DNA from 2 places in the Amycolatopsis sp. NPDC003865 genome. Region 1 is predicted to be linked to the other one. Evidence: riboswitches for the same ligand, from Rfam matches in the RefSeq annotation. Region 1 holds a riboswitch; the other holds the start of a gene.
What was found. A riboswitch is a leader RNA that binds a small molecule or an ion and turns the genes downstream of it on or off. The one in region 1 is predicted to bind glycine.

Region 1 (15,250 bases):
ATTCGCCACCGAGGTCGACTCCATCCCGCGAGTTTAAGCCGCGGCGCACCTTCGGAGTGGCTTCGGGCTCGCGAGGCGATCACACTGTGTTCGCGGTGCGGAAAACCAGTGGAACCGGACGGCCACGGTCGGCGACGATGGCACCACCGACACCGAACATCGACGCAGGGGGCGATCCGGTGCACTTCCTGATGGCGGAAGACCTGGTCCACGAGCGAGAGGACGAGCTGCGCCACGGCGTCCGCAACCGCCCACCGGGCCGGGCGACGCCGAGCCGCAGCCCGGGAACGCGCAAGCAGCAACTGGGCTGGCGCCTGGTCGAGGTGGGCCTGCGGCTCGCGGTGGAACCCGAGGACCGCCGGAACTGAGCCAGGCCGCGGCGTCAGCACTCGATGACGTTCACCGCCAGGCCGCCGCGGGCGGTTTCCTTGTACTTCACGCTCATGTCCGCGCCCGTCTCGCGCATCGTCTTGATCGCCTTGTCCAGCGTCACCACGTGGCTTCCGTCGCCGCGCATCGCCATTCGCGCCGCGTGGATCGCCTTCGACGCTCCCACCGCGTTGCGCTCGATGCACGGGATCTGGACCAGGCCGCCGACCGGGTCGCACGTCAACCCCAGGTGGTGCTCCACCCCGATCTCCGCCGCGTTCTCCACCTGGGCCGGCGTGCCGCCCAGCACCTCCGTCAGGCCCGCCGCCGCCATCGCCGACGCCGAACCGACCTCGCCCTGGCAGCCGACCTCCGCGCCCGAGATCGAGCCCGTCTGCTTGAGGATCGAGCCGATCGCGCCCGCCGTGAGCAGGAACGTCACGATCCCGTCGTCGGTCGAGTGCCGGATGAAGCGCTGGTAGTAGTGCAGGACCGCCGGGATGATGCCGGCCGCGCCGTTGGTCGGGGCCGTCACCACGCGCCCGCCCGCCGCGTTCTCCTCGTTGACGGCGAGGGCGTACAGGCTCACCCAGTCCATCGCGTACAGCGGGTCGTCCGCGCCGTCCTCGGCGAGGAGCTTCTCGTGCAGCGAACGCGCGCGCCGCGGCACCTTCAGCCCACCCGGCAGGACGCCTTCGTGCGTGCACCCGTTGCGGACGCACTCCGCCATGACCGCCCAGATGTCCAGGAGCCCGGACCGCACCTCCGCGGCGGTGCGCCACGACAGTTCGTTCGCCAGCATGATTTCGCTGATCGGCTTGCCGGTGGCCGCGCAGTGCGCCAGGAGGTCCGCGCCCGTGCGGAACGGGTACGGCACCGGTGTCGAGTCCTCGACGAACACCGTGTCCGTCTCGTACGACTCGTCGCGCACGAACCCGCCGCCGACCGAGTAGTACGTCCGTTCCCGCAGCACCGCGCCCGACGCGTCGAACGCGCGGAACACCATGCCGTTCGGGTGCGCCGGCAGGGACTTGCGGCGGTGCATGGTGAGGTCGGTGTCCTCGTCGAACGCGATCTCGTGCGTGCCGGCCAAGCGCAGCCGCCCGGACTCGCGGATCTCCGCGATGCGCCCCGGCACGGTGTCGGTGTCGATCTCTTCGGGACGCTCGCCCGACAGCCCGAGCAGGACGGCTTTGTCGCTGCCGTGGCCGAAGCCGGTCGCGCCGAGCGAGCCGAACAGTTCGGACTGGACGCGGGACGTCCGCGCGAGGTCGTCGCCGAGTCCGTCCACAAAGGTCAGTGCGGCCCGCATCGGCCCGACGGTGTGGGAGCTCGACGGGCCGATGCCGATGGAAAACAGGTCGAAGACGCTGATCGCCATTGATCCGCCCCTTCCTATCGTGCCAGCAGGGAGCTGGCTTCTTGCGAAGCCGGGCCCTGGTCGGCGAGGTGGGCCAGGTTCTCCGGCAGCTCTTCTCCACGGTAACGCTTGGTCTGGGCGTAGAGCCGTCCCGCGCGGTACGACGAGCGCACCAACGGCCCCGCCATCACCCCCGCGAAACCCATCGCCTCCGCGGCCTTCGAGTGCTCGACGAACTCCTCCGGCTTCACCCACCGGTCCACCGGGTGGTGCCGCGGCGAGGGACGCAGGTACTGCGTGATCGTCAGGATCTCGCACCCTGCGTCGACCAGGTCCTGCATCGCCGGAGCCACCTCTTCGGGCGTCTCGCCCATGCCCAGGATCAGGTTCGACTTGGTCACCAGACCGGCTTCACGCGCCCTGGTGATGACCTCCAGCGACCGCGCATACCGGAACCCCGGACGGATCCGCTTGAAGATCCGCGGCACCGTCTCCACGTTGTGCGCCAAGACCTCCGGCCGCGACCCGAACACCTCGGCCAGCTGAGCCGGGTCGGCGTTGAAGTCCGGAATCAGCAGCTCCACCCCGGTGCCGGGGTTCAGCGCGTGGATCTGCCGGACCGTCTCGGCGTAGAGCCAGGCGCCGCCGTCTTCCAGGTCGTCACGGGCGACGCCGGTGACCGTCGAGTACCGCAGCCCCATGGCCTGCACCGACTCGGCGACCTTGCGGGGCTCGGTGCGGTCCAGCTCGGCCGGTTTCCCGGTGTCGATCTGGCAGAAGTCACACCGACGCGTGCACTGGTCACCGCCGATCAGGAACGTGGCCTCACGGTCTTCCCAGCACTCGTAGATGTTGGGGCAACCGGCCTCTTCACAAACGGTGTGGAGGCCTTCGCGGCGCACGAGACCCTTGAGTTCGGTGAACTCCGGCCCCATCCGCACCCGCGTCTTGATCCACGACGGCTTCTTCTCGATCGGCGTCTCACTGTTGCGAACCTCGAGACGCAGCAGCTTCCGCCCTTCGGGCTGAGCGCTCATCGGGACAGGTCCGCGTACAGCGGGTGCTTCTTCGCGAGGGTCTCGACGCGGTCGCGCAGCTTGGCGCGCACGGCGTCGTCGAAGTCCGGCTTCAGCGCCTCGGCGATGACGTCGGCGACCTCGGTGAAGTCTTCCGCCTGGAATCCGCGGGTGGCCAGCGCCGGCGTGCCGATCCGCAGGCCGGAGGTGATCATCGGCGGCCGCGGGTCGAACGGGACGGCGTTGCGGTTGACCGTGATGCCGACCTCGTGCAGCCGGTCCTCGGCCTGCTGGCCGTCCAGAGTGGACTGGACGAGGTCGACGAGCACCAGGTGGACGTCGGTGCCGCCGGTCAGCACCCGGACCCCGGCCGCAGCGCAGTCTTCCTGCGACAGCCGCGCGGCGAGGATGCGCGAGCCTTCGAGCGTGCGCTGCTGGCGCTCCTTGAACTCCTCGCTCGCGGCGATCTTCAGCGCGACGGCCTTGGCCGCGATGACGTGTTCCAGTGGCCCGCCCTGCTGGCCGGGGAACACCGCCGAGTTGATCTTCTTCGCCAGCTCCTCACGCGACAGGATGAGCCCGCCGCGGGGGCCGCCGAGGGTCTTGTGCGTGGTCGTGGTGACGATGTCGGCGTGCGGCACCGGCGACGGGTGCAGCCCGGCCGCGACCAGCCCGGCGAAGTGCGCCATGTCCACCATCAGCTTGGCGCCGACCTTGTCGGCGATGCGGCGGAACTCGGCGAAGTCGAGCTGACGCGGGTACGCCGACCAGCCGGCGATGATCAGCTTCGGCTCGTGCTCGCCGGCCAGGCGCTCGATCTCGGCCAGGTCGACGATCCCGGTCTCCTTGTCGACGTGGTAGGCGACCACGTTGTAGAGCTTGCCCGAGAAGTTGATCTTCATCCCGTGCGTCAGGTGGCCGCCGTGCGCCAGGTCGAGGCCGAGGATCGTGTCGCCCGGCTTGAGCACGGCGAACATCGCGGCCGCGTTGGCCTGCGCGCCCGAGTGCGGCTGGACGTTGGCGTGCTCGGCGCCGAAGAGGGCCTTCGCGCGGTCGATGGCGAGCTGCTCGACGACATCGACGTGCTCGCAGCCGCCGTAGTAGCGGCGGCCGGGGTAGCCCTCGGCGTACTTGTTGGTCAGCACCGAGCCCTGCGCCTCGAGCACGCCCACCGGCGCGAAGTTCTCGGAGGCGATCATCTCCAGGGTGGACTGCTGGCGGGTCAGCTCGTCGGCGACGGCCGCGGCGACCTCGGGGTCGACGTCGGCGAGGTGGGCGTCGAAAGTCGTCATCAGTTCTCCTGGGTGTGCGCGGCGTAGGCGGCGGCGTCGAGCAGCTCCGGCACGTCCCCGGTCAGACGCACCTTCAGGAGCCATCCTTCGGTGTACGGGTCGGAGTTGATGACCTCGGGGGTGTCCGATGTGGTGCCGTTCACCTCGACGACCTCGCCGGAGACCGGCGCGTACAGCTCGCTGACCGACTTGGTCGACTCGACCTCGCCGAACACCTCGCCGGCGGTGATCGTCGAACCCGCGTCGGGGAGCTGGACGAACACGATGTCACCGAGCGACTCGGCGGCGAAGGCGGTGATGCCGACGGTGGCGATGCCGTCCTCGACCTTCAGCCACTCGTGTTCCTTGGTGTACTGCAGGTTCTCGGGGATACTCACAGCTGGGAGTCCTTTACGCGCGGGAGTAGAAGGGCAGGGCGACGACCTCGACGGGCTCGATCCTGCCCCGGATGTCGACGGAGAGCTCGGTGCCGGGCTCGGCGTACGCCCGATCGACGTACGCCATGGCGATCGGGTAACCCAGCGTGGGCGACAGGGCGCCGCTGGTCACCTCGCCGATCTCGGTGCCGTCGGCCAGCAGCTTGTACCCGTGCCGCGGGGCCCGGCGGCCGGCGCCCTTGAGCCCGACCCGCACGCGCGGGACGTCCTGCTTGGACCGCTCCTCGAGAGCCGCGCGGCCGACGAAGTCGCCCGGCTTCTCGAACTTGACGACGCGGCCGAGCCCGGCCTCGAACGGGCTCTGGTCGAGCGTGAGTTCGTTGCCGTACAACGGCATCCCGGCTTCCAGCCGCAGCGTGTCGCGGCAGGCCAGGCCGGCCGGGACGAGGCCGTGCGGCTCGCCCGCGTCCATCAGCAGGCGCCACAGCGCCGGCGCCTCGTCGGCGTCGACGAACAGCTCGAAGCCGTCCTCGCCGGTGTAGCCGGTGCGGGCGAGCAGGACGTCGTGGCCCTTCACCGACGCCGGGACGCTGGCGTAGTACTTGAGCGCGTCCAGGTCGGCGTCGGTCACCGCGCCCAGGATTTCGACGGCCTTCGGACCCTGGACGGCGATCAGCGCGGTGGTCTCGGACCTGTCGTCCACGACGGCGTCGAAGCCCGCGACCCGCTCGGCGAGGGCATCGGCGACGACCTTCGCGTTGCCCGCGTTGGCGACGACCAGGTAGTGCTCGTCGGCCAGCCGGTAGACGACCAGGTCGTCGAGCACACCGCCGGAAGCGTCGCAGATCATCGTGTACCGCGCCCGGCCCGGCTTGACCCCGGTCAGGTTGCCGACCAGCGCGAAGTCCAGGACGTCGGCCGCCTGCTTGCCGGTGACGTGGATTTCGGCCATGTGCGAGAGGTCGAACAGCCCGGCCGCCTCGCGGACGGCCTTGTGCTCGGCCAGTTCGCTGGCGTAGCGGACCGGCATGGACCAGCCGGCGAAGTCGGTGAACAGCGCACCGAGTCCCTTGTGGACTCCGTGCAGGGAGGTTTCCTTCGACACGTCGGGATCAGCCTTCGTAAGCGTTGAGGGGCGGGCAGGAGCACACGAGGTTACGGTCGCCGCGGGCGCCGTCGATGCGACGCACCGGGGGCCAGTACTTGTTCTTGCGCGAAACACCCGCCGGGTACACGGCCAGCTCGCGGTCGTAGGGCTTGTCCCACTCGCCGACCAGCGTCTCCGCGGTGTGCGGGGCACCGCGCAGCGGGGACTCCTCCGCACTCCAGCGGCCGTTGGCCACCTCGTCGATCTCGGCGCGGATGGCGATCATCGCGTCGCAGAACCGGTCGATCTCGCCCAGGTCCTCGGACTCGGTCGGCTCGACCATCAGGGTGCCCGCGACCGGGAACGACATGGTCGGCGCGTGGAAGCCGTAGTCGATGAGCCGCTTGGCGACGTCGTCGACCGTCACGCCGGTCTCCTTGGTGAGCTGGCGCAGGTCGAGGATGCACTCGTGCGCGACCAGGCCGTCCTGGCCGGTGTAGAGCACGGGGTAGTGCGGCGCCAGGCGCGAAGCGACGTAGTTCGCGGCCAGCACGGCGACCTTGGTGGCCGCGGTCAGGCCGGGCGCGCCCATCATCCGGACGTAGGCCCAGGAGATCGGCAGGATCGACGCCGAGCCGTAGGGCGCGCCGCTGATCGGGCCGACGCCGGTCTCGGGACCGGCCGCGTCGAGCAGCGGGTGGTTCGGCAGGAACGGCGCGAGGTGCGCGCGCACCGCGACCGGGCCGACGCCGGGGCCGCCACCGCCGTGCGGGATGCAGAAGGTCTTGTGCAGGTTCAGGTGCGAGACGTCGCCGCCGAACTCGCCCGGCTTGGCCAGGCCGAGCAGGGCGTTGAGGTTCGCGCCGTCGACGTACACCTGGCCGCCGCCGTCGTGGACGATCTTGGCCAGCTCGTCGATCGAGTGCTCGTAGACGCCGTGCGTGGACGGGTACGTCACCATGATCGCGGCGAGCGTGTCCTTGTGGGTGTCCACCTTGGACTTGAGGTCGGCCAGGTCGACGTTGCCCTCGTCGGTGCACTTCACGACGACCACGCGCATCCCGGCGAGCACCGCGGACGCGGCGTTGGTGCCGTGCGCGGACGACGGGATCAGGCAGACGTCACGGGCCTCGTCGCCGTTCGCGCGGTGGTAGGCGCGGATCGCCAGCAGCCCGGCCAGCTCGCCCTGGCTGCCCGCGTTCGGCTGCAGCGACACCTTGTCGTAGCCGGTGACCTCGGCCAGCCAGCCGGCCAGCTGCTCCACCAGCGTGTGGTAGCCCTCGGCGTCCTCGGCCGGGGCGAACGGGTGGATGCCGGCGAACTCGCGCCAGCTGATCGGCTCCATCTCCGTGGTGGCGTTGAGCTTCATCGTGCAGGAGCCGAGCGGGATCATGCCGCGGTCGAGCGCGTAGTCGAGGTCGGACAGCTTGCGCAGGTAGCGCAGCATCGCCGTCTCGGAGCGGTGCGTGCCGAAGACCTCGTGACCCATGAAGCCGCTCTCGCGGGCCAGGCCACTGGGCAGCGCGACACCGTCACCGGCCTCTTCTTCGACGCCGAACGCGCGCAGGACCTTCGCGGTGATCGCGGGGGTACTGACCTCGTCGAAGGCGACGCGGACGTGGTCGGCGTCGACGTGGCCGAGGTTGATCCCGGCCGCACGGGCGGCCGCGTGGACCTCGGCGGCGCCGCCCGGGACGCGCGCGACGACGGTGTCGAAGAAGGACTCGTGCACGACCTCGACACCGGCCGCGCGCAGTGCGGCGGCGAAGCCCGCGGCCAGGCCGTGGACACGCTGGGCGATCTTCTTCAGGCCGTCCGGGCCGTGGTAAACCGCGTACATCGCGGCCAGCACGGCCGGCAGGACCTGCGCGGTGCAGATGTTGGACGTCGCCTTCTCTCGGCGGATGTGCTGCTCACGCGTCTGCAGCGCGAGGCGGTAGGCGGAGTTGCCGTCGGCGTCGACCGAGACGCCGACGAGACGCCCGGGCAGCGAGCGCTCGAGCCCGGAGCGCACGGACATGTACCCGGCGTGCGGGCCGCCGTAGCCGAGCGGGACGCCGAAGCGCTGCGTCGAGCCGGCGGCGACGTCGGCGCCGAACTCGCCGGGCGAGGTGATGAGCGTCAGCGCGAGGAGGTCGGCGGCGACGGTGAACAGCGCGCCCGCGGCCTTCGCCGACTCGGAAATCGCGTGGTAGAAGCCGCGGCCGCGCAGCACGCCGGACGCGCCGGGGTACTGGACGACGACGCCGAAGAACTCGTCCGGCAGGCCGGTGAGCAGGTCGCGGACCTCGACCTCGATGCCGAGGGCCTCGACGCGGGTGCGCACGACGGCGATGGTCTGCGGCAGGCACTCGGCGTCGAGGACGACCTTGTTCGACTTGGACTTGGACGCGCGGCGCATGAGCGTGACGGCTTCGGCGACGGCGGTCGACTCGTCCAGCAGCGAGGCGTTCGCGGTGGCCAGGCCGGTGAGGTCGGCGACCATCGTCTGGAAGTTGAGGAGGGCTTCGAGCCGGCCCTGGGAGATCTCCGGCTGGTAGGGCGTGTACGCGGTGTACCAGGCCGGGTTTTCGAGCACGTTGCGGCGGATCACGCCGGGGGTGACGGTGTCGGAGTAGCCGAGGCCGATCATCTGCGTCATCGGCCGGTTGCGCGCGGCGAGGGCGCGCAGCTCCGCGGTGGCGTCCTCTTCGGACGCGGCGGGCGGCAGGGTGAGTTCCTTCGTCGCGCGGATGGCGCTCGGCACGGCGGCGCCGACGAGGGCGTCCAGGCTGCCGTAGCCGCACTCGGCCAGCATCTTCGCGCGTTCGGCCTCGGACGGGCCGATGTGGCGGGCGTCGAACTGCGTTGAAGTGATGGGGAGCTCCTCGGGCCTGGGCACACAACGGTGCGCTGGGAACTCCCCCTCTGTCATGGCACCTGAGAGTTTCACCGTGGGATGCACGGCTTTCACCTTGGGTGAGGCGCGGGTGCGCCTGCTTTCCAGAGTGGCCTCGCGCGAAGCGGTAACAGGTACCTGAGAGATTCTGGGGAGTTTGCTCCTTCGGTGCCCCACCGACTTCGTGGGGGCTCTCCCGCTCCGGCTCTACGGCCCGATCTGCAGTTGTGACGGTCACGGTACCTGCCGGGTTCGAGGTCCGTCTACTTCACCCGGGCAACACCACATCAGTCTTCGAGCGCGCCTCGACGCATGACGCTCCCGGCGAGCGCCGGTGGCCGCCGGACCCGGCCGGACGGCAGGACCAGGCGCTTGAGCGGCCCGCCCACCGGCACCGGCGGGTGCCCGGCGCCCAGCAGCACCTGCTCGACGATCTGCTCGGCGTGCCACGCCACCGCGTCGTTGAGCCGGTCCAGCGAGGGGTGGTCGCCGTCGAAGACGTCCTCGTCGGCGAGCGTCACCTCGAAGTACGCGCAGCCCGGCGGGACCGCGATCGCCTCCTCGATCGCCCGGACGCCGTCGAGGGGGTCGGTGAACCCGGCTTCGAGCAGCGCCGACCGGTAGATCCGCGCCGCCCGGGCCCGCATGCGGGGGCCGTAGCGGACGACGACCGGGAGCCGTCCGGTCAGGTCCGGCACGGCCAGCCCGTGCAGCAGCATGATCGGCGGCACCGAGTGCACCAGCCGCGGCGCCGGTTCGGCCAGCTCGCGGGCGGTGATCCGGACGCGGTCGGCCATCGCGTCCGGGAGGCCGAAGTAGCGGAAGTCGACGGTGCCGAACCCGAGCCCGTCGGCGACCAGCGACGCCAGCAGCTCGCCGTACCCCCAGATCGGCGACAGCACCACGACCGGCGGCGCGGCGATCACCGGCGACGGCGCGGGCGGCCGCGTCGCCTCCTGCTCGGGCACCTGGATGACCAGCCGCGGCGGCTCGTGCCAGTCGTGCACCTCGGCGACCCGCCAGTAGAGCCCGAGCGGCCGCCACAGCTCGCCGAGGATCTCGTGCTCGATGATGCGGCGCGTCTCGGCGTCGTCGTACGGGAAGTCCCGCGGCGGGACGATCCCGACGTAGTGGTGGTAGGTGACGCGCACTTCGTCGCCGCGGGTCGCCGAGCGGATCCGCATCTCCCAGTCGATCGGCGACGCGGCGATCGCGTTGGCCACCTGCGTGCCGGGCGAGGAGTAGACGAGCGCCGTGGCCTGCCGGAGGAACTGCCCGGCCTGGTCGATGCCCTCCCGCAGCGCCTTCGCCGCCTGCGCGACGTGGACCGGCGACGCGAGGGAGTCGGGCAGCACGCCGGCGACGCGCAGCAGCTCGGCCTCCCCGAGCCCGGTGACCTCGGCGAGCTGCGCCCAGTGGTCGAACACCGTCACCTTCGGCGCGTGCCGGTGCTCGATCCAGCTGCGCAGCGTGGACGTCGGGACGCCGATCCGGCGGGCGGCCTCGTCGAGGGAAAGCCCCCTCGCGCGGATGCCCGTCCGGACCGCTTCCGCCCACTCGCCGGCGCGCCAGTGCGTCACCTCACAAAGCTAACGAAACCGGCTAGCTTTGCGCACGGACGAATCGCCCGCGCGCGCCCGACGCTGTGAGCATGACCACCACCATCATCGCCCTGACGCTCATCGTCGGCGTGCTGACCTTCGCCGCCGGTGCCTTCCTCGCCTCCGAGATCGCCGTCCGCGTGCTGCGCCGCCGCGAACGGCTCGTCTCCGAAGAGCGCAAGAAGCTCAACGCCGCCTGGAGCTACCTGCGGGAGGTCTACGGCGTCAAGAAACCGACCAAGCGTTAGAGCGGGGTGACGTAAGCGCCGGAGATGCCGCCGTCGACCAGGAACTGCGAGGCCGTGATGAAGCTGGCGTCGTCGCTGGCCAGGAACGCCACCGCCGCCGCGATCTCCTCGGGCTCGGCGAACCGGCCGACCGGCACGTGGATCAGCCGCCGCGCCGCGCGTTCCGGGTCCTTCGCGAACAGCTCCTTGAGCAGGGGCGTGTTCACCGGGCCCGGGCAGAGCGCGTTGACGCGGATGTTCTCCCGCGCGAACTGCACGCCGAGCTCGCGGCTCATCGCGAGCACGCCACCCTTGGACGCGGTGTAGGAGATCTGCGACGTCGCCGCGCCCATCACCGCGACGAACGACGCCGTGTTGATGATCGAGCCCTTGCCCTGCCGCTGCATGTGCGGCAGGACGGCCTTGCAGCAGTGGTACACCGACGTCAGGTTGACGCGCTGCACCCGCTCCCAGGCGTCGATGCCGGTGGTCAGGATGGAGTCGTCCTCGGGCGGGGAGATCCCCGCGTTGTTGAACGCGACGTCGACCGAGCCGAACTGCTCGACCGTGCTGTGGAACAGGTTCTCGACCTGTTCGGCGTCGGTGACGTCGGTCTGGACGAACGCGCCGCCGACCTCGTCCGCGGCCGCCTTGCCCTCGGCCGGCGTCAGGTCCCCGATGACGACCTTCGCGCCTTCGCTCGCCAAGCGGCGCGCCGAGGCGAGCCCGATGCCGCTCGCGCCGCCGGTGATCACCGCGACGCGGCCTTCGAAACGCTGGACCATTACTCCTCCGTGCTGAGAAAGACGTTCTTGGTTTCGGTGAACGCCGCCGCGGCGTCGGGGCCCAGTTCGCGGCCGAGGCCGGACTGCTTGAACCCGCCGAACGGCGTCCAGTAGCGCACCGAAGAGTGCGAGTTCACCGACAGGTTGCCGGCTTCGACGCCGCGCGCCACCCGGAACGCGCGGCCGGCGTCGCGGGTCCAGATCGACCCGGACAGGCCGTACTCGGTCGCGTTGGCCATCCGGACGGCGTCGGGCTCTTCGGCGAACGGCACGACGGCGACGACCGGGCCGAACACCTCCTCCGCCACGGCCGGGTGCCGCAGGTCGGGCGGGGTGAGGACGGTCGGCGGGAACCAGTAGCCCGGGCCGGCGGGCGCGCTGCCGCGGAACGCGACGGGTGCGTCGTCCGGGACGTAGGAGGCGACCTTCTCCCGGTGCGAAGCCGAGATCAGCGGCCCCATCTCGGTCTTCTCGTCGCCGGGGTCGCCGACGACGACGCCGTGCACGGCGGGTTCGAGCAGTTCCATGAAGCGGTCGTACGCGCTCGCCTGCACGAGGATCAGCGACCGCGCGCAGCAGTCCTGCCCGGCGTTGTCGAAGACGCCGTAGGGCGCGGTCGCCGCGGCCTTCTCCAGGTCGGAGTCGGCGAAGACGATGTTCGCGTTCTTGCCGCCGAGTTCGAGGGTGACGCGCTTCACCTGGGCCGAGCAGCCGGCCATGATCTGCTTGCCGACCTCGGTGGAGCCGGTGAAGACGACCTTGCGCACGCCCGGGTGGTCGACGAACCGCTGTCCCACCACGGATCCCTTGCCGGGCAGCACCTGGAAGACGTCTTCCGGGACACCCGCCTCGCGCGCCAGTTCGGCCAGCCGGAGCGCGGTCAGCGGCGTCAGCTCGGCGGGCTTGAGGACGACGGTGTTGCCGGCGGCGAGCGCGGGCGCGAAGCCCCAGCCGGCGATCGGCATCGGGAAGTTCCAGGGCACGATCACGCCGACCACGCCCAGCGGCTCCTGGAAGGTGACGTTGACGCCGCCCGGCACCGGGATCTGCTTGCCGATCAGGCGTTCCGGGGCGGCGGAGTAGTAGTTGAGGACGTCCCGGACGTTGCCGGCCTCCCAGCGGGCGTTGCCGATGGTGTGCCCGGAGTTCTCGACCTCCAGCCGCGCGAGGTGCTCGATGTCGGCCTCGACGGCGTCGGCGAAGCGGCGCAGCAGCCGCGCACGGTCGCCGGGGGTCACGTCGCGCCAGGCCGGGAACGCCGCCTGCGCGCGGGCGATCGCCGCGTCGGTCTCCTCGGCGCTGGTCAGCGGGACGGTCCGCACCACCTCCCCGGTGGCGGGGTTCCGGACGTCGAAGCTGCTGGTCATGCCCTCTCCTTGCTCGCGTCGACCAGGGCTCGGAAGAGCCGCACGTCGTCGCTGTCCTGCTCGGGGTGCCACTGGACGCCCAGGGTGAACTCCCCCGGCACCTCGGCGGCTTCGATGGTGCCGTCGGCGGCCCAGCCGACCGGTTCCAGGCCGGCGCCGAGCCGGTCGATGGCCTGGTGGTGGTAGCAGAGGGTCTTGGTTTCCGGGCCCAGGATCGCGGCGGCCCGGCTGCCCTCGGCCAGGGTGACCGTGCCCCGGCCGAACGTCGCCGGCGCAGGCTGGTGCTCGGTGGTTTCCCTCGCTTCCGGCAGGTGCTGGGTCAGGGTGCCGCCGAGGGCGACGCTCATCACCTGCAGGCCGCGGCACACTCCCAGCACCGGCTTGCCCTGGCGGCGGGCCGCTTCGAACAGGCCGAACTCGAAGGCGTCGCGCTCGGGCCGGGTGTAGGTGGCCGGGTGCGGCTCGTGGCCGTAGCGCCCGGGCTCGACGTCGGCGCCGCCGGTCAGCACCAGGCCGTCCACTGTGGACATCAGACGGCCGTGGGCTTCGGACACCGGCGGGAGCAGCACCGGGACGCCACCGGCCGCGACGACGCAGTCGACGTAGAACCGGTGCAGCAGCGCGGCTTCGGTCTCCCAGACCCCGAACTTAGCGGGCTCGAGGTAGCTGGTGAGGCCGATGACCGGTTCAGAGGCGCTCGAAGCCACGGATCAGCTCCCAGTCGGTGACGGCGGCGTTGTAGGCGTCGATCTCGATCTTCGCCGCGTTCAGGTAGTGGTCGACGACGTCGTCGCCGAAGGCGTCGCGGGCCAGGTCGCTGCCGTCGAGGGCCGCGGCGGCCTCGGGCAGCGTCGTCGGCACGGTGCCGCGGTCGGAGTGGTAGGCGTTGCCGCTGAAGGGTTCTTCCAGCTCCAGCTCGTTCTCGATGCCGTGGAGGCCGGCGGCGATGAGCGCGGCGACGGCGAGGTAGGGGTTCACGTCCCCGCCCGGCACGCGGTTTTCGACGCGCAGCGACTCGCCGTGCCCGACGACGCGCAGCGCGCAGGTGCGGTTGTCGGTGCCCCAGGCGATGGCGGTCGGCGCGAAGCTGCCGGGGACGAACCGCTTGTAGGAGTTGACGTTCGGCGCGAAGAAGTAGGTCAGCTCGTGCAGCCCGGCGAGCTGGCCGGCGAGGAACTGCTCCATGAGCGTCGAGAAGCCGTGGTCGTGGTCGCCGGCGAGGACGGCGCGGCCCTCGGTGGAGCGCAGGCTGATGTGGATGTGGCAGGAGTTGCCTTCACGCTCGTTGTACTTCGCCATGAAGGTGAGGCTCTTGCCCTCCTGCGCGGCGATCTCCTTGGCGCCGTTCTTGTAGACGCTGTGGTTGTCGCAGGTGCGCAGGGCGTCGGTGTAGCGGAAGGCGATCTCCTGCTGACCGGGGTTGCACTCGCCCTTGGCGGACTCGGGGTAGAGCCCGGCGCCGGCCATCTCGTTGCGGATGCGGCGCAGCAGCGGCTCGAGGCGCGCGGTGCCGAGCATCGAGTAGTCGACGTTGTACTGGTTGGCCGGCTTGAGACCGTGGTAGCGCTTGTCCCAGGCGGCTTCGTAGGTGTCGTCGAAGACGATGAACTCGAGTTCGGTCCCGACGTAGGCGGCGAGCCCGCGCTCGGCGAGCCGGTCGAGCTGCCGGCGCAGGATCTGCCGCGGCGACATGGGAACGGGACCGCCTTCGACCCGCTCGACGTCGGCGAGCACCAGCGCGGTGCCCTCGTGCCACGGGATCTCGCGCAGCGTCTCGAGATCGGGGCGCAGCACGAAGTCGCCGTAGCCGCTGTCCCAGGAGGAGAGCGCGTAGCCGTCGACGGTGTTCATGTCGACGTCGACGGCCAGGAGGTAGTTGCAGGCCTCGGTGGCGTGCCCGACGACCTCGTCCAGGAAGTACTCCGCCGAGCAGCGCTTGCCCTGGAGCCTGCCCTGCATGTCCGTGATCGCGACGAGCACGGTGTCGATCGTGCCCGCGTCCACCCGGGCCCGGAGCTCGTCGAGGGTGAGCATGCCTCGCCTGCGTGCCATCAGCCACCCCAAAGGTTTGATGCGAATCCTTTGCGGGTCCTTCCTACCGGGCGAGGGGCGCGGGGTCAACTGGAACAAAGGTATCTTTTTGAGCCATTGAGTTGCGGTCGGCCGTGCGGGTGCGGGACGGCCGCTGTGCTGGTGTCCGGGACCCGCGCCGGCTTCCCGGCTCGCTGCTCCGGGCCCCGCGTCACGCCCGCCGCTCGGCCGGCGTTGCGACGGGTAGCCCGGCTCGCGCGGTGGAGTCGCGGTGGCGGCCCGCCGCGCCGACCGACCACCACCCCGCTCGACCGGCGTTGCGGCAGCGCGACGGGTAGCCCGGCTCGCGCGGTGGAGTCGCGGTGCCGGCTCGCCGCGCAGCCGCCCGCCCCACGGCCGGCCATCGCGCAGCGTTCGGCAGCCGCGGCCGCCAGTCCTCCGCCGCGGCCCGCCCCACGGCGGCCACCACCCCCGCCCGCCCCGCGTCGGCCACCGCGCAGCGCTCGGCACCACGCCCCGACCTCCCGCTCCCCGGCTCCATCCACCCCACCCGCCCCCGGCCTGCGCTCACCGCCGGATTGCGCGGTTTGCCCGGCTGAGAAGACCCTGTGAATTCGCCGCGCCGGGAGGAATTCCGGGTACTCCCACGTTGAACGGGGCAGGAGAGGTGAGATCGATGACCACAGCATTCACGCAGCAGAACACGATCGGACAGCAGCAGGCGCGGCCCCAGCTGCCGACCATGCCCACCGGCTGGCCGATCGGTTCCTACGAGTCCTACGAGCAGGCGCAGCGCGCGGTCGACCACCTCGCGGGCACGGACTTCCCGGTCACCGACGTCACGATCGTGGGCGTGGAGC
Region 2 (15,250 bases), on a different contig from region 1:
CGGGCGCCGAGCCCACCGCGGCCCTGCCCCGCCCGCCGCGCCGGCTGGTGCCGATCGACGCGCCGGCGGAGAACGTCGGCCTGCCCGTGGCGGAAGACTTCGCCACCGGCAAGGACCTGCGCCTGACCCAGGAGGAGCTCCTGGAGCAGGCCGGCATCGACGCCGCCGCGCTGGCCGAGCTGCAGCAGTACGGCCTGGTCCGGCCCGGCCCCGCCGGGTTCTTCGACCCGGACGCGGTGCTGGTCGCCCGGACGGTGAAGGCGATGACCGAATTCGGTATCGAGCCGAGACACCTGCGTGCCTTCCGCGCCGCGGCCGACCGCGAGGTCGGGTTGCTGGAGCAGATCGTGACCCCGGTGTATCGGCACCGTGACCCGGAAGCGAAGTCCAGGGCCGACGAGGTGGTCCGGGAGGTCGCGGCACTGTCCGTGACGCTCCACACGCTCCTCGTCAAGGCGGGAATCCGCGGCGTCACGGGGTGTTGATCCGTAACGGGGCAGTGAGATCCTCTTTGCGGTCCCATGTCAATGACTGAATGTTCGGTGCCGCATGCCGTACCGTGAAGGCAGGGGTTTGCGGCAGGCGAACCGAGATAGTCTCGACAGCGAGCACAGCGTGGGAATGACGGGTAGCGTCGGCAGTGGCGGCGCCGAAACGTTCCAGCACCTGCGCCCGCGTGCACGAGAGGGAGGCGAAGCCCGATGAGCGAGATGCGCGTCGTCGGTGTGCGGGTCGAGCTGCCCGCGAATCAGCCGATCTTGCTGCTGCGGGAGACCGAGGGTGAACGGTACCTGCCGATCTGGATCGGCTCGGTCGAAGCGACCGCCATCGCCTTGGAGCAACAGGGAGTCCGGCCCGCCCGTCCGCTGACCCATGACCTGCTGAAAGAGGTCATCGGGGCACTCGGCCGGGAGCTCGAGCAGGTCGTCATCACCGACCTCAAGGAAGGCACGTTCTTCGCGGAACTGGTCTTCGACGGCGACATCCGGGTGTCCGCCCGGCCGAGCGACTCGGTCGCGCTGGCCCTGCGGATCGGCGTCCCCATCCACGCCGTGGACGCGGTACTGGAAGAGGCCGGCCTGATCATCCCGGACGAGCAGGAGGACGAGGTCGAGAAGTTCCGCGAGTTCCTCGACTCCGTGTCGCCCGAGGACTTCCGGGGTGCGGATACGTGAGAACTTGCCTTGACGCGGACGGCAACGTCTAGCGTCGGGGCATGCGGATCGGAGAACTTGCGCAGCGCACGGGTGTGACCACCCGTGCGCTGCGTTTTTACGAGTCCCAGGGTCTCCTGGCGGCGCGTCGCGCGGCGAACGGCTACCGCGAGTACGACGAGGAAGACCTGCAGCTGGTCAAGGAAATCCAGACCCTGCAGACGGTCGGCCTGACCCTGGAGGAGACCCGCCCCTTCGTCGAGTGCCTGCGCAGCGGCCACGAAACCGGCGACTCCTGCGCCAGTTCGATCGAGGTCTACCGCCGCAAGCTCGAAGAAGCCGACGCGCTTCTCGCGCGGCTCGGCGGCATCCGCGGCGAACTGGCCGCGAAGCTCGCCGGCGCCCTCGCGCGGCAAGCACCCGATCCGTGTGTCGTCCGCCCACGCCCGTGAAGGAGCTCCTCGTGTCCGAAAACACCACAGTCAGCGAAGTCACCGACGCCACGTTCGCGGAGGTCGTCGGCAGCGACGTCCCCGTGCTGGTCGAGTTCTGGGCCACCTGGTGCGGCCCGTGCCGGATGGTCGGCCCGGTGCTCGAGCAGCTGGCCGCCGAACGGGCCGGGAAACTCGCCGTCCGCAAGATCAACGCCGACGAGAACCCGGAGACCACCCGCTCCTACCAGGTCATGTCGTTGCCGACGATGATCCTGTTCCGCGGTGGCGAGCCGGTCGAGACGATCGTCGGCGCGTTCCCCCAAGGCCCGCATCGAAGACCGCCTCGACCGGGCCCTCACGGCGCCGTCGCTTTGACGAAGGCGGCCGCCACCTCACGCCCGTACTTCTCCAGGTCGAGCGACGGGTCGGCCGCGTACGCCGCGGCCACCCCGTCGATCGCCTGCGCGACGGACATCGCCATCACCTCCGGCGTGAACTCGCCGAACACCCCCTCGGCCTGACCCTGCTTCAGCTGACGGGCGAGGCCGTGCACGCGCATGTCGTCGACCAGCACCTTCGTCATCACCCAGCCGTCCTCGTCGTCGGCGTTGGCCGACAGCTCGGTCAGCGCGCGGACGCACTCCGGGTACGCGCGCAGGAACGCGATCGACGTCTCGATGTGGGCCCGCAGGTAGCCGGGCCGGTCCGCGGGGTCGACCCCGCCGCCGGTGCGCTCCTTCAGGAACTCGTTCTTCGTCTCGACGACCGTGCTCAGCACGGCCTGCATCAGGCCGGCCTTGTTCGTGAAGTGGTAGGAGATCAGCCGGGTGCTGCTGAGCCCGGCCCGCTCCTTGATCTTGGCGAACGTCGTCTTGCGGTACCCGAGGTCGGCGAGGACGCCGATGGTCGCCCCGATGATCTGCGCGCGGCGGGCCGCCTCGGTGACGCTGAGCCCCAGTTCCGCCATGAGGTCGGTGTTTACTTGCATGAGTAAAAAGTTACTCGGATGAGTAAAACCGCGCAAGAGGTTTGAACCACCGTCGTGGGGGTACGGCGAACGGTGCAAAGGCTCATCCGACCGTTGAGGCTTGCCGCGCGTCGCGTTGACCGGCACTGTCCGGGCGCTTACCGTCGAAGGAGGTAAATCGCCACGGTGTGATTCACGGTCTGGGGCCGGACCGTGGCGGTTGATCTCCGGCGGGTCCCGCTCCTGGGACTCCTCCGGCTGTCATTCGCCGGCCGCCAGGTCGGGCGAGGGGAGGCTTGCGTGGTCGAGGCTGGTTCCGAGAAGCAGCCTGTTGAGGTCGCGAGTGGCGAGCAGGGTGAGCTGTTCCCCGACAACTCGCTGCCGGACGAGCTGGTGGGCTACCGCGGCCCGGCGGCGTGCCAGATCGCGGGCATCACCTACCGCCAGCTCGACTACTGGGCCCGGACGAAGCTGGTCGCACCCAGCATCCGCACCGCACACGGCTCCGGCTCGCAGCGGCTGTACTCGTTCAAGGACATCCTGGTCCTCAAGGTCGTCAAGCGGCTGCTGGACACCGGGGTCTCGCTGCAGAACATCCGCGTCGCCGTCGACCACCTGCGCGTGCGCGGAGTCCGCGACCTCGCGCGCGTGACGCTGTTCTCCGACGGCACCACCGTCTACGAGTGCACCTCGCCGGAGGAGATCGTCGATCTGCTCCAAGGCGGCCAGGGCGTCTTCGGCATCGCGGTCAGCGGCGCCATGCAGGAAATCAGCGGCACCATCCACGAGTTCCCGGCCGAACGCGCCGACGGCGGCGTCGTCGAGACCCACGAACCGGACGAGCTGACCCAGCGCCGCAACGCCCGCCGGACCGGGTGATCACCGCCGCGGGGGTGCGAGTAAGGTTCTCCCCGCGGTCGACGAATCCGCGCGGGAGAGTCCGAGTCACACCTTGAACTCGGCGCCGAAGGAGCAAGTCCTCCCCGGAACCTCTCAGGCACCCTGGACCGCGCGGACGAGACGCCTCTGGAAAGCGGGTCGTCAGGACACAACCTGATGGCCCCGCCGACGGTGCAAGCCCGGCTCAACCTCGGGCGAAACTCTCAGGCGCCCCTCGGGGTCAGACAGAGCGGGGAGGACCAGGACACTGCCGTCCCGGTCCACCCCCGCTGTCCCCAGGAGGCCATCGTGGATCCGTCACTTGCCTCGCTGGAACAGGGCATCCCCTTCGCCGACCGGCACATCGGGCCCGGCCCCGGCGAACTCCGCCGGATCCTCGACGTCATCGGCGTCACCTCTCTCGACGAGCTCTCCGAGCGTGCCGTTCCCGAATCGCTCCGCCGGTCCGCGCAGCCGCTCGAACTCCCGCCCGCCGCCACCGAAGCCCAGGCGCTCGCCGAACTGCGCGAGCTCGCCGGCCGCAACCGGCCCATGGTGCAGATGATCGGGCTCGGCTACCACGACACCGTCACCCCGCCCGTCATCCGGCGCAACGTCCTCGAGAACCCCGCCTGGTACACCGCCTACACGCCGTACCAGCCGGAAATCTCCCAAGGCAGGCTCGAAGCGCTGCTCAACTTCCAGACCATGGTCGCCGACCTGACCGGCCTGCCGGTCGCCAACGCCTCGATGCTCGACGAAGCCACCGCGGCCGCCGAAGCCATGACCCTCGTGCGCCGGGCGGGCACATCGCCGTCGAACCGGTTCGTCGTCGACGAGGACACCCTCCCGCAGACCCTCGCCGTGCTCCGCACCCGCGCCGAGCCGCTCGGCATCGAGCTGGTCGTCGAAGACCTCTCCCAGGGACTCACCGGGCTCGGGCTCGGCGGCGACTTCTTCGGCATCCTGCTCGCCTACCCCGGCGCCTCGGGTGCGGTGCGCGAGCCGGACCTGACGATCGCCGATGCCAAGAAGCACGGCGCCGCCGTGGTCGTCGCCGCCGACCCGCTCGCCCTGACCCTGCTGCGGCCGCCCGGCGAGCTCGGCGCCGACGTCGCCGTCGGGTCGACTCAGCGGTTCGGCGTCCCGCTCGGCTTCGGCGGCCCGCACGCCGCCTACCTCGCCGTCCGGAAGGGCCTCGAGCGGCAGCTGCCGGGACGGCTCGTCGGCGTGTCGACCGACGCCGACGGCGCGCCCGCGTACCGGCTCGCCCTCCAGACGCGGGAGCAGCACATCCGCCGCGAGAAGGCGACCTCGAACATCTGCACCGCGCAGGTCCTCCTGGCGGTGATGGCGTCGATGTACGCGGTCCACCACGGGCCCGACGGCCTGCGCGACATCGCGCTGCGCGCCCACCGGATGGCCACGGTGCTCGCCGCCGGGCTCTGCGAAGGCGGTGTCGAGGTCGTGCACGGCGAGTTCTTCGACACCGTCGTCGCGGCCGTCCCCGGCCGGGCGGACACGGTCGTCGACGCGGCCCGCGACCTCGGCGTCAACCTCCGGCGCGTCGACGACGACCACGTCGGCGTCGCCTGCGACGAGACGACGACCCGCGAGCGGCTTTCCCGGGTGTGGAAGGCGTTCGGCGTCTCGGTGTCCGATGTGTACGGTCTGGACGCCGACACCGCCGACGCGCTCCCCGCTCCGCTGCGCCGCACGAGCGAGTTCCTCACCCACCCGGTGTTCCACGCCCACCGCTCGGAAACCGCGCTGCTGCGCTACCTGCGGCGGCTCGCCGACTCCGACGTCGCGCTCGACCGCAGCATGATCCCGCTCGGCTCGTGCACCATGAAGCTCAACGCCACGGCGGAAATGGAGCCGATCACCTGGCCGGAGTTCGCCGGCCTGCACCCGTTCGCACCCGCCGAGGACGCCGCCGGGCTCCTGGAGGTCGTCGCCGACCTGAGCGCGTGGCTCACGCGGATCACCGGCTACGACACGGTTTCCCTGCAACCGAACGCGGGCAGCCAGGGCGAGTTCGCCGGCCTGCTCGCGATCCGCGCCTACCACCGTTCGCGCGGCCAAGGCGAGCGGGACGTCTGCCTCATCCCGGCCAGCGCGCACGGCACCAACGCGGCGAGCGCCGTCATGGCCGGCATGCGGGTGGTCGTCGTCCGCTGCGACGACGACGGCAACATCGACCTCGGCCACCTGCGGTCCACTGTGGACGACCACCGCGCCGACCTCGCCGCGATCATGATCACCTACCCCTCGACGCACGGGGTCTACGAGGACACCATCGGCGAGGTGTGCGCGCTGGTGCACGACGCGGGCGGGCAGGTCTACGTCGACGGCGCCAACCTGAACGCGCTGATCGGCGTGGCGCAGTACGGCCGCTTCGGCGCGGACGTCTCGCACCTCAACCTGCACAAGACGTTCTGCGTCCCGCACGGCGGCGGCGGACCCGGCGTCGGCCCGATCGGCGCCCGCGCGCACCTGGCGCCGTTCCTGCCGAACCACCCCCTCCAGCCGGCGGCCGGCCCGGCGACCGGGGTCGGGCCGGTCAGCGCGGCGCCGTGGGGGAGCGCGTCGATCCTGCCGATCTCGTGGGCGTACGTCCGGATGATGGGGGCCGAGGGCCTGCGCCGCGCGACGCTCGTGGCGGTGGCCAACGCCAACTACGTCGCCCGCCGCCTCGGCGAGCACTTCCCGGTGCTGTACGCGGGCCACGGCGGGCTCGTCGCCCACGAGTGCATCCTCGACCTGCGGCCGCTGACGAAGGCGACCGGCGTGACGGTCGACGACGTGGCCAAGCGCCTCGCGGACTACGGCCTCCACGCGCCGACGATGTCGTTCCCGGTGGCGGGCACGCTGATGGTGGAGCCGACCGAGAGCGAGGACCTCGCCGAGCTGGACCGCTTCTGCGACGCGATGATCGCGATCCGCGCGGAGATCGACCGCGTCGCGGCGGGGGAGTGGGCTCTGGCGGAGTCCCCGCTGCGGCAGGCTCCGCACACCGCGCGGTGCCTCGTGGGCGACTGGGACCGGCCGTACAGCCGGGAAGTCGCGGCGTTCCCGGCGGGCCCGGCGGCGGCGAAGATCTGGCCCCCGGTCCGCCGCATCGACGGCGCGGCCGGCGACCGCAACCTGGTCTGCTCCTGCCCACCCCCGGAAGCCTTCACCGGGGGCCGGTGAGGTGGACCATCAGCTCCGTGCGGCTGGCCAGCGCCAGCTTGCGGTAGATCTGTTGCAGGTGCTTCTGGACCGTCCGGGGGCTGATGCCGAGCCGGCGGGCGATCTCCCGGTCCGGCGCGGCGCGCGCGACCAGCCCGGCCACCTCCCGTTCCCGGGCGGTCAGCACCCCGACCGGCCCGCCGGTGACCGGCCGGACCGGCGGTGGCGATTCGCGGGCGAACGCCTGGGCCAGGTGCGGCGCCAGCAGGTCCACGAGCTCACGGTCCCGCGCGGCGAACCCCGGCCGTGACCGGCTGAGCGTCAGGACCCGTCCGTGCCGGTCGTCGACCTGGACCACGCACAGCAGCTGGTCCACCGTCCCGCGCGGGCGGTAGAAGTCGGTGTACAACGGCAGCGCGCGCAGCGTCCGCAGGTCGGCCAGGTCGCTCAGCGCGGCGGACGTGCCCAGCCGCAGCGCACCGGAGCGGTAGGCCGCGAAGCCCGGGTGCTGGTGCACGTGCGCCCGGAACTCCGGGTGGCGCATCAGGTTCTGCTCCGGCCGGTCGGTGACCGTGCCGGTCAGCCTGCGCGTCGTGTGCTCGGTGCTCGTGCACGAGACGACGTCGCAGCCGATCAGCCGGCCCAGTCCGGCCAGCCCCTCGCCCGGCCCCGCCGCCTTCAGCTCGCGCACCACTTCGAGGGCGCGGTGCAGGCACCGCGCCGTCAGTTCACTGCTCACCCCAGATCCCCCTCGGTTCTCCCGGACTGGAAAGACCCGGAAGAACCGAGGGAGATACGAACCGGGTGTTACCGGGCGATCCGGACGTTCAGCGTGGTGTTCGAACCGGCGCTCACGATCGACTGGGCGATGCTGGTGATCCCGGCCGGCGCGGAGTACTGGTTGTTGTTGCTGTCGTCCTCGTCGTCGGTGTGGAAGAAGCCCGACGAGTCGACCCCCGAGAACACCAGGTAGCCGAAACCGACGTTCGGGAACGCCGTCGTCGTGGCCACCCCCGGCGCGAACAGGCAGAACCGCAGCAGCGTGTTGCTGTCGCTCACGTTCGGGAAGATGTTGCCCGAGAACGAGTTGTTGTTGCTGTCGTCTTCGTTGTCGAACCGGCGCGAGAACTCCTGCGAGCCGTTCGGGCAGTTCGCGCCGAGCTTCAGCACGGCGTAGGGCCGGAACGAGCCGGACTGCGTGACCCCGCGGAACGCGGTCCCGTCGACCCGGCAGAAGAACATCTCCGTGTTGCTCGTGCTGCTGACGGCCCCGATGAACCCGCCGCGCGAGTTCGCGTTGCCCGAGTCCTCGTCGTCCATCCGGATGACGATCGCCTCGGTGCCGACCGGGCACGACCGGCTGGACGGGATGACGCCGACATCCGTCGTCGCCGCGCTCGCGGGCGCGGCGGACACGGTGAGCGCCCCGGCCAGCGAGGCCAGCAGCAGTGCCGGAACGGTGAAGAGTCGTTTCATGGTGAGCCTTCCTCCCCGGTGCTTCATGACCCGTCCAGGACACCAATCCGGCCGGGACCGCGGCCATACGCAGTTCTGCGTACGCGCACGGCCCCCGCACAGGAACGGGAGGTAGGTTGACGCCATGGCGAATGCGCACGGTCCTGATCGGACGTCCGTGGTCGTGACCGGCGGCAGCGGCTTCATCGGCCGGGCCGTCGTGCGGGCCCTCCGCGACCAGGGCGCGGGGGTCACCGTCGTCGACCGGGTCCCGTTCCCCGAGGAGCTCGAGGGCGTCCGCGTGGTGACCGGCGACCTCCGCGACGCCGCCGTCCGCGAGGAAGCCGTGCGGCAGGGGACCACCGGGATCGTGCACCTCGCGGCGCTCACGTCGGTGCTGAAGTCGGTCGAGCTGCCCGAGGACACCTTCGCCGACAACGTCCTGGTCACCCAGGAACTCCTCGAGCTCGCCCGCGTTCGCGAGGTGCCGGCGTTCCTGCTCGCCTCGACCAACGCGGTGATCGGCGACGTCGGCACCGCGACGATCACCCCGGACCTGCCGCCGCGCCCGCTGACGCCGTACGGCGCCACCAAGGCGGCGTGCGAAATGCTGCTGTCGGGCTACGCCGGCGCGTACGGCATGACGACGTGTGCGTTGCGGTTCACCAACGTCTACGGCCCGGGAATGTCCCACAAGGACAGTTTCGTGCCGCGCATGATGCGGGCCGCGCTCGCCGGCACCGGCGTCAAGGTCTACGGCGACGGCCGCCAGCGCCGTGACCTCGTGCACGTCGACGACGTCGTCCGGGCGATCCTGCTGGCCCTCGGCAGCGGCTACTCCGGCCGGGCGATCGTCGGCGCCGGGCGGTCGGTGTCGGTGCTGGAGATGGTCGAAGCCGTGCGCGAGGTGACCGGCGCCGAACTGCCGGTCGAGCACGTCGACGCGCCCGCGGGGGAGATGCCCGCCGTGGTCGTCGACGTTTCGGCCAGTGCCGGGACCATCGGGTACCGGCCGGAGGTCTCGCTCACCGATGGCCTGGCCACGGCGTGGAAGTACTTCTCCGGCCTCGACCGTCCAAACGCGACACCGTGACCGCTTTTCCGAAGCGCCACTGGCTGCTGCTCGTTCTCCTCGTCCCGGCGATCGCCCTCCGGGTGCTGACCTGGCTCGCCTACCGGCCCGCGCTGCTGTTCATCGATTCGTTCCGCTACATCGACAACCTGCACGCGCTGCGCGCCGACCAGCTCGACCCGATCGGCTACGACCTCGTGCTGCGCCCGCTGCTGGCGGTCGGCGGGCTGGCGTGGGTCACCGCCGTCCAGCACGTCGGCGGGGTCCTGATCGCGATCGGCGTGTACGGGCTGGTCCTGCGTCTCGGCGGCCGCCCGTGGGTCGGCGCGCTCGCCGCCGCGCCGGTGCTGCTCGACGCCTACCAGCTGCAGATCGAGCAGAACATCATGTCCGAGGTGACGTTCGAGGCGGTGCTCCTGGGGCTCCTGTGGCTGCTGCTCGGCTGGGGCACCCCGGGCTGGAAACGCGCCGGCGCCGCGGGTCTGCTGCTCGGGTTCGGCGTGCTGACCCGGCTGATCGGCATCTCCCTGGCCCTGCCCCTGCTGGTCTTCCTGGTCGTCGCCGGGGGAGCGTGGCGGCACTGGGCGGGCTGGCGCCGGGCCGGCGTCGGGCTGCTCGGCCTGCTGGCCGTGCTCGTGCCGTACTCGGCGCGGGTGCATTCGGAGACCGGCAAGTGGGGACTGACCGGGCCGTCCGGGAACATGCTCTACGGCCGCACCGCCGCCGTCGCCGACTGCGCGAACCTGCACCTCGACCCGACGCTGCGGGTCTTCTGCCCGGCCGAGCCGCGCGAGACGCGGCTGGTGGACAACTACACCCACGCCGACCTCGACCCGAACTGGCCGGGCCCGCTGCCCCCGGGCGCGGACAAGGCCGCGCTGGCGCACGAGTTCGCGGTCGACGTGCTGAAGGAACAGCCCGGCGACGTCGCCGACGCGATCCTGACCGACTTCGCCAAGAGCTTCGCCTGGACCCGGGAGCAGGACCCGACCGACGTCCCGCTGGACCGCTGGCAGTTCCAGCTCACCTACCCCCAGTGGGCCGACCAGTCGCTGATCGACCTGGTCACGCAGCAGAACGACGGCGTGAACGCGAGTGTCGACCAGCCACTGGCCAAGATCCTCCGCGACTACCAGCTCGGCGGCGGGTACGTCCCGGGCGCGGTGCTGGGCATCGGCGCGATCCTGGGCCTGCTGACGGTGTTCCGCCGCAAGAAGCCCCTGGACCGGGCGCGGGCGGGCGCGCTGCTGGCGGCGTCGAGCGGGTTGGTGCTGCTCTTCGCGTCAGCGGTGTTCCAGTTCTCCTGGCGCTACCAGATCCCCGCCCTCGTGCTGCTGCCCGTGGCGGGCGCGCTCGGCTTCACCACGCTGACCTCGGCCAGCCGGAAGCGCCTCGCCGCGTTCCCCGACGACGTCGACACCGGCGCCCTCGACGACTTCCGCGGCCGCCACCCGGGACTGGAGCTGGCGCCGCTGACCGTCGTCATCGCCGCCTACAACGAAGCCGGCGGCATCGGCGAAGTCCTGGAGAAGATGCCCGACGAGTGCCTCGGCATGCGCGTGGACGTGCTCGTCGTGGTCGACGGCGGCACCGACGACACGGCCGCCATCGCCGAAGACCACGGCGCGTACGTCTGTGTGGCGCCCCGCAACCGCGGCCAGGGCGCCGCGCTGCGCCTGGGCTACCACCTCGCGGAGGAGGCCGGCGCGGAGTACGTCGTGACCACCGACGCCGACGGCCAGTACGACAACAGCGAGCTGGAAGCGCTGGTCCGCCCGGTCGTGGCGGGGACCGCGGACTTCGTCACCGGGTCCCGGCGGCTCGGGCACGAGGAGGCCGACAGCCGCGTCCGGTGGCTGGGCGTGCGCGTGTTCGCGGCGTTGGCGACGGTGCTGACCGCCCGGCGGATCACCGACACGTCGTTCGGGTTCCGCGCGATGCGGGCGGAGCTGGCCTGCTCGGTTCCGCTCAACGAGCCGCAGTACCAGTCCTCGGAGCTGCTGCTCGGCGTCACCGCGCGCGGCGCCCGGGTCGTGGAGCTGCCGATGAGCATGCGGCTGCGCAAGGCGGGCAAGAGCAAGAAGGGCGGCAGCGTCGTCTACGGCGCGAACTACGCCCGGGTCATGACCGGGACGTGGTGGCGGGGGTACGTGCTGCGCCGCGGCCGAACACGAGCCGGTCGAGCAGCGTGAACTTGACGACGAACACCAGCGCGTAACTGGCCACGTACGCGCCGTCGACGAGCACGACCCACCAGAAGTGCGGCAGGTCCAGCGGCGTCAGGAGCGAGCCGGCCAGCGTCGTCAGGCCGATCGAGGCGAGCCCGCCGAGGCCGATGACGGCCAGGTAGGGCAGCAGCTCACGGCGGACGCGCGGGCGCCCGGTGCGGCCCCACACCCAGCGGCGGGTGACCAGGAAGTTCAGCACCGCGCCGGCCGCCCAGGCCAGCGTGCTCGCCCACGCCGCGGCACCGCCGGTGGCGAGCACGGCGAGCAGGACGACCTGGCTGAGGACCGTGGCGGCGACCGACGTTGCGGCGGCGCGGGCCAGGCGGGCCCAGCCGCGGCGGCGGGTCTTCTCCGTTGTGCGGGGCCGCACGCCGTTGGTTACGGTCGTCATGTCCCCATCCTCCCCGTGGGCCCGGGAAGCCGCCGTCCGGGTCCCCTACGCATAGGAGATTCACAGCTTATTGCCAGGTCTTCATCAGCACGTGATCGATAGCGTCGGGGGCGTAAACGAGCAGGAAAGGCGGCACAATGCGGGTGCTGGTTCTCGGCGGTGACGGATATCTGGGCTGGCCGACCGCGCTGCACTTATCGGACAAAGGCCACGAGGTAGCCGTTCTCGACAATTTCGCGCGCCGCGGTTACGACGCCGAACTCGGCGTCGAAAGCCTCGTCCCGATCGAGTCCCTCGCCGGCCGGATCGCCGCGTGGGAGGAGGTCTCCGGGCGGACGATCACCAGCTACGAAGGTGACCTGCTCGACGCGGAGTTCCTGTTCGGGGCGGTGCGGGACTTCGGCCCCGACGCCGTGGTGCACTACGCCGAGCAGCGGTCGGCGCCGTACTCGATGATCGACCGCGAGCACGCGGTGTACACCCAGCACAACAACGTGATCGGCAACCTCAACCTGCTGTACGCGATCGCGGAGATCGACCCCTCGATCCACCTGGTCAAACTGGGCACGATGGGCGAATACGGCACGCCGAACGTCGACATCGAAGAAGGCTGGCTGGACCTCGAGCACAACGGGCGTTCCGATCGGGTGCTGTTCCCGAAGCGGCCGGGGTCGTTCTACCACCTGACCAAGGTGCACGATTCGCACAACATCGAATTCACCTGCCGCGCGTGGGGGCTGCGCGCGACGGACCTGAACCAGGGCGTCGTGTACGGCCAGCAGACGCCGCAGACGGCGGCGGACCCGCGCCTGGCGACCCGCTTCGACTACGACGCGGTGTTCGGCACGGTGCTGAACCGGTTCGTCATCCAGGCGGTGCTGGGGCAGCCGCTGACGGTGTACGGCAAGGGCGCGCAGACGCGGGGGCTGATCGACATCCGCGACACCGTCGAGTGCATCCGGCTCGCCGTGGAGAACCCGGCCGAGGCGGGGGAGTTCCGCGTGTTCAACCAGATGACCGAGAGCATGTCGGTGGCCGCGATCGCCGACCTCGTCGCCGACCGGTTCCCCGGTCCGGTGCAGATCGAGCACCTGGACAACCCGCGCACCGAGGCGCCGGAGCACTACTACAACGTGAAGCACACCGGGCTGGTCGGGCTGGGGCTGGAGCCGCACCTGCTTTCGGACACGCTGATCGAGTCGATGTTCGACATCGTGGGCGCCAACAAGCACCGCGTGAACCCGGAGAAGCTGCGCCCGACGGTGCGCTGGCGGGGCGCGCTGAAGGACTGACGGGTCCGTGCGGGCTCCCGGGGCCGGGAGCCCGCACGCCGGGTGGTCAGCCGGGGATCTTGTCCAGGAAGCCGTGCACCTTGGCGATCTTCCCGTCTTCGAGCTCGACGACGTCGAACCCGATGGCGACCGGCTCGGCCGCCCCGGGAGTGCCGAGGTACCACTGGAACCGCGCGAGGCCGTGGTGGGCGTCGGGCTCGGCGGGCAGGCTGAAGGTGAGGCCGGCGAACTGCCGCTGGGCCCCGCCGACGAACTGGTCGATCCCGTCGTGGCCGGCGACGGCGCCGAGCGGGTCGGTGTAGCTCGCGCCGTCGGTGAAGACGTCGGCGATGAGGGCGCGCCGCTTGCCGCCGTCGGTCTCGTTCCAGACGGCGATGTACTGTTCGACGAGGGCGCGGACGTCGGTCATGGTGGTTCCTTTCGTTGGGGGACAACGGATTCGGTCGTCCCTGCGCTGAGGACCACTCTGGCCGGTGGCGTGCGGCGCGTCGATTACGCGGGAGGTAATGCGGTGGCATTACCCCGGAAGTAATGGCAGGGGCGCCTTGGGCGCCGTAGCGTCGCCTCCGTGACGACCATGGTGCAGGCGCGGCAGCGGCCCGTCGGCGAGCTCCTCCGGGAATGGCGCGACCGGCGCCGGATCAGCCAGCTCGACCTCGCGATCTCCGCGGACATCTCCACCCGCCACCTCAGCTTCGTCGAAACCGGCCGCTCGAAGCCGAGCCGGGACATGGTGCTGCGGCTCGGCGAGCACCTCGACGTCCCGCTGCGCGAACGCAACCGGCTGCTGCTCGCCGCCGGGTACGCCCCCGCCTACACCGAGAACGCGCTGGGGGACCCGGACATGGACGCCGTCCGCCGGGCCGTGCGGCAGCTGCTCGCGAGCCACGAGCCCTTCCCGGCCGCCGTCGTCGACCGCAACTGGGACCTCGTCGACGCCAACGCCGCGGTCGGCCTGTTCGTCGCCGGGATCCCCGCCGAGCTGACGACCAACGTCCTGCGCGCGACCCTGCACCCCGACGGCATGGCCCCGCACATCACCAACCTGGGCGAGTGGCGGGCCCACCTGCTCGGCCGGCTCCGCCGTCAGGTCGGCCAGACCGCCGACCCCGGCCTGGCCGACCTCCTCGCCGAGCTGCGCGGCTACCCGTGCGCCCAGCCGGTGCCCGAGGTGGAGGTCCCTGGACCGGGTGAGATCTTCGTCCCGCTGAAGTTCCGCCACGAGGGCGCCGACCTGACGTTCTTCAGCACGGTGGCCACGTTCGGCACGCCGTTGGACGTCACGGTCGCGGAACTGGTGATCGAAGCGTTCTTCCCGGCCGACGCGGCGACGTCGGCATACCTGCGCAAGCGCGCCGCCGCGGTGGAATGATGGGGGACACCCGCGCAGCATCCGACGTGAGGATCACCGGTAGATGGCCGTCCCGCCTTCGCTCGCCCTGTCCGACGGAGTCCGCATCCCCCAGCTGCTGTTCGGTGTCGGCGGGCTGACCGCCGCCGAAACCGGCCGGGCCGTCCGCATCGCCCTCGACGTCGGCTACCGCGGCTTCGACACCGCGCCGGGGACCGAGGCCGCGGTGGGCACCGCGCTCGCCGGGGTGCCCCGGGACGAGCTGTTCGTCAGCTTCAAGGTGCCCGCGCAGGGCTACGACACGGCTCGTCGCGCGGCCGACCAGGCGCTGGCCGCGCTCGGAGTCGAGCGGGCCGACCTGTGCCTGCTGGAGGGCACCAAAGGCGCGTTCACCGACACCTGGCGCGCCCTGAGCAGGCTGCGCGCCGACGGCCGCGTCCGCGCGGTGGGCGTCGCCGGGTTCGGTGTCGCGGAGCTGCGCCGCCTGATCGACGCCACCGGCGCGGTCCCGGTGCTGAACCAGGTCGAGCTGCACCCGTGGCTGCAGCAGCTGCCGCTGCGCGAGTTCCACGCCGAGCGCGGCATCGTGACGGCGGCGTCGAGCCCGGCCGCGAACGCCGGGCTGCTGGCCGACGAGACCGTCACCGCCCTCGCGGCGAAGTACGGCAAGACCCCGGCCCAGATCGTGCTGCGGTGGCACCTGCAGGCCGGCACGGTCGCCGTGGCGGCCTCGGCCACCACGACCCGCACCCGGGAGAACTTCGGGATCTTCGACTTCGAGCTGGCCGACGACGACCTCGCCGTGGTGGCCGAGCTCGACAACGGCACGCGCGTCTAGCTCTTGATCCCCGCG

Region 2: it holds a riboswitch for glycine, as region 1 does, so the genes downstream of both, gcvP (aminomethyl-transferring glycine dehydrogenase) here and gcvP (aminomethyl-transferring glycine dehydrogenase) in region 1, are expected to answer to the same signal.

Annotation. Positions count from the first base shown of each region.
Region 1 covers NZ_JBSGJA010000004.1:185,623-200,872, forward strand. The annotation lists gene ACWEVP_RS12460 (FadR/GntR family transcriptional regulator) at 1-24, opposite strand, end outside; gene ACWEVP_RS12465 (hypothetical protein) at 138-368, shown strand; gene ACWEVP_RS12470 (L-serine ammonia-lyase) at 383-1,750, opposite strand; gene lipA (lipoyl synthase) at 1,765-2,766, opposite strand; gene glyA (serine hydroxymethyltransferase) at 2,763-4,037, opposite strand; gene gcvH (glycine cleavage system protein GcvH) at 4,037-4,414, opposite strand; gene gcvT (glycine cleavage system aminomethyltransferase GcvT) at 4,428-5,519, opposite strand; gene gcvP (aminomethyl-transferring glycine dehydrogenase) at 5,527-8,358, opposite strand; glycine riboswitch at 8,495-8,588, opposite strand; gene ACWEVP_RS12500 (helix-turn-helix domain-containing protein) at 8,667-9,959, opposite strand; gene ACWEVP_RS12505 (hypothetical protein) at 10,031-10,228, shown strand; gene ACWEVP_RS12510 (3-oxoacyl-ACP reductase) at 10,225-10,992, opposite strand; gene ACWEVP_RS12515 (aldehyde dehydrogenase family protein) at 10,992-12,359, opposite strand; gene ACWEVP_RS12520 (gamma-glutamyl-gamma-aminobutyrate hydrolase family protein) at 12,356-13,066, opposite strand; gene ACWEVP_RS12525 (glutamine synthetase family protein) at 13,047-14,393, opposite strand; gene ACWEVP_RS12530 (general stress protein) at 15,067-15,250, shown strand, end outside.
Region 2 covers NZ_JBSGJA010000019.1:204,756-220,005, reverse strand. The annotation lists gene ftsR (transcriptional regulator FtsR) at 1-485, shown strand, start outside; gene ACWEVP_RS36750 (bifunctional nuclease family protein) at 702-1,175, shown strand; gene ACWEVP_RS36745 (MerR family transcriptional regulator) at 1,217-1,606, shown strand; partial or broken gene ACWEVP_RS36740 (thioredoxin family protein) at 1,582-1,851, shown strand; gene ACWEVP_RS36735 (TetR/AcrR family transcriptional regulator) at 1,944-2,576, opposite strand; gene ACWEVP_RS36730 (MerR family transcriptional regulator) at 2,856-3,434, shown strand; glycine riboswitch at 3,477-3,575, shown strand; gene gcvP (aminomethyl-transferring glycine dehydrogenase) at 3,744-6,629, shown strand; gene ACWEVP_RS36720 (helix-turn-helix transcriptional regulator) at 6,613-7,347, opposite strand; gene ACWEVP_RS36715 (hypothetical protein) at 7,416-8,084, opposite strand; gene ACWEVP_RS36710 (NAD-dependent epimerase/dehydratase family protein) at 8,209-9,156, shown strand; gene ACWEVP_RS36705 (glycosyltransferase family 2 protein) at 9,153-11,327, shown strand; gene ACWEVP_RS36700 (GtrA family protein) at 11,257-11,754, opposite strand; gene ACWEVP_RS36695 (NAD-dependent epimerase/dehydratase family protein) at 11,892-13,046, shown strand; gene ACWEVP_RS36690 (nuclear transport factor 2 family protein) at 13,093-13,455, opposite strand; gene ACWEVP_RS36685 (helix-turn-helix domain-containing protein) at 13,624-14,418, shown strand; gene ACWEVP_RS36680 (aldo/keto reductase) at 14,462-15,235, shown strand; gene ACWEVP_RS36675 (hypothetical protein) at 15,232-15,250, opposite strand, start outside.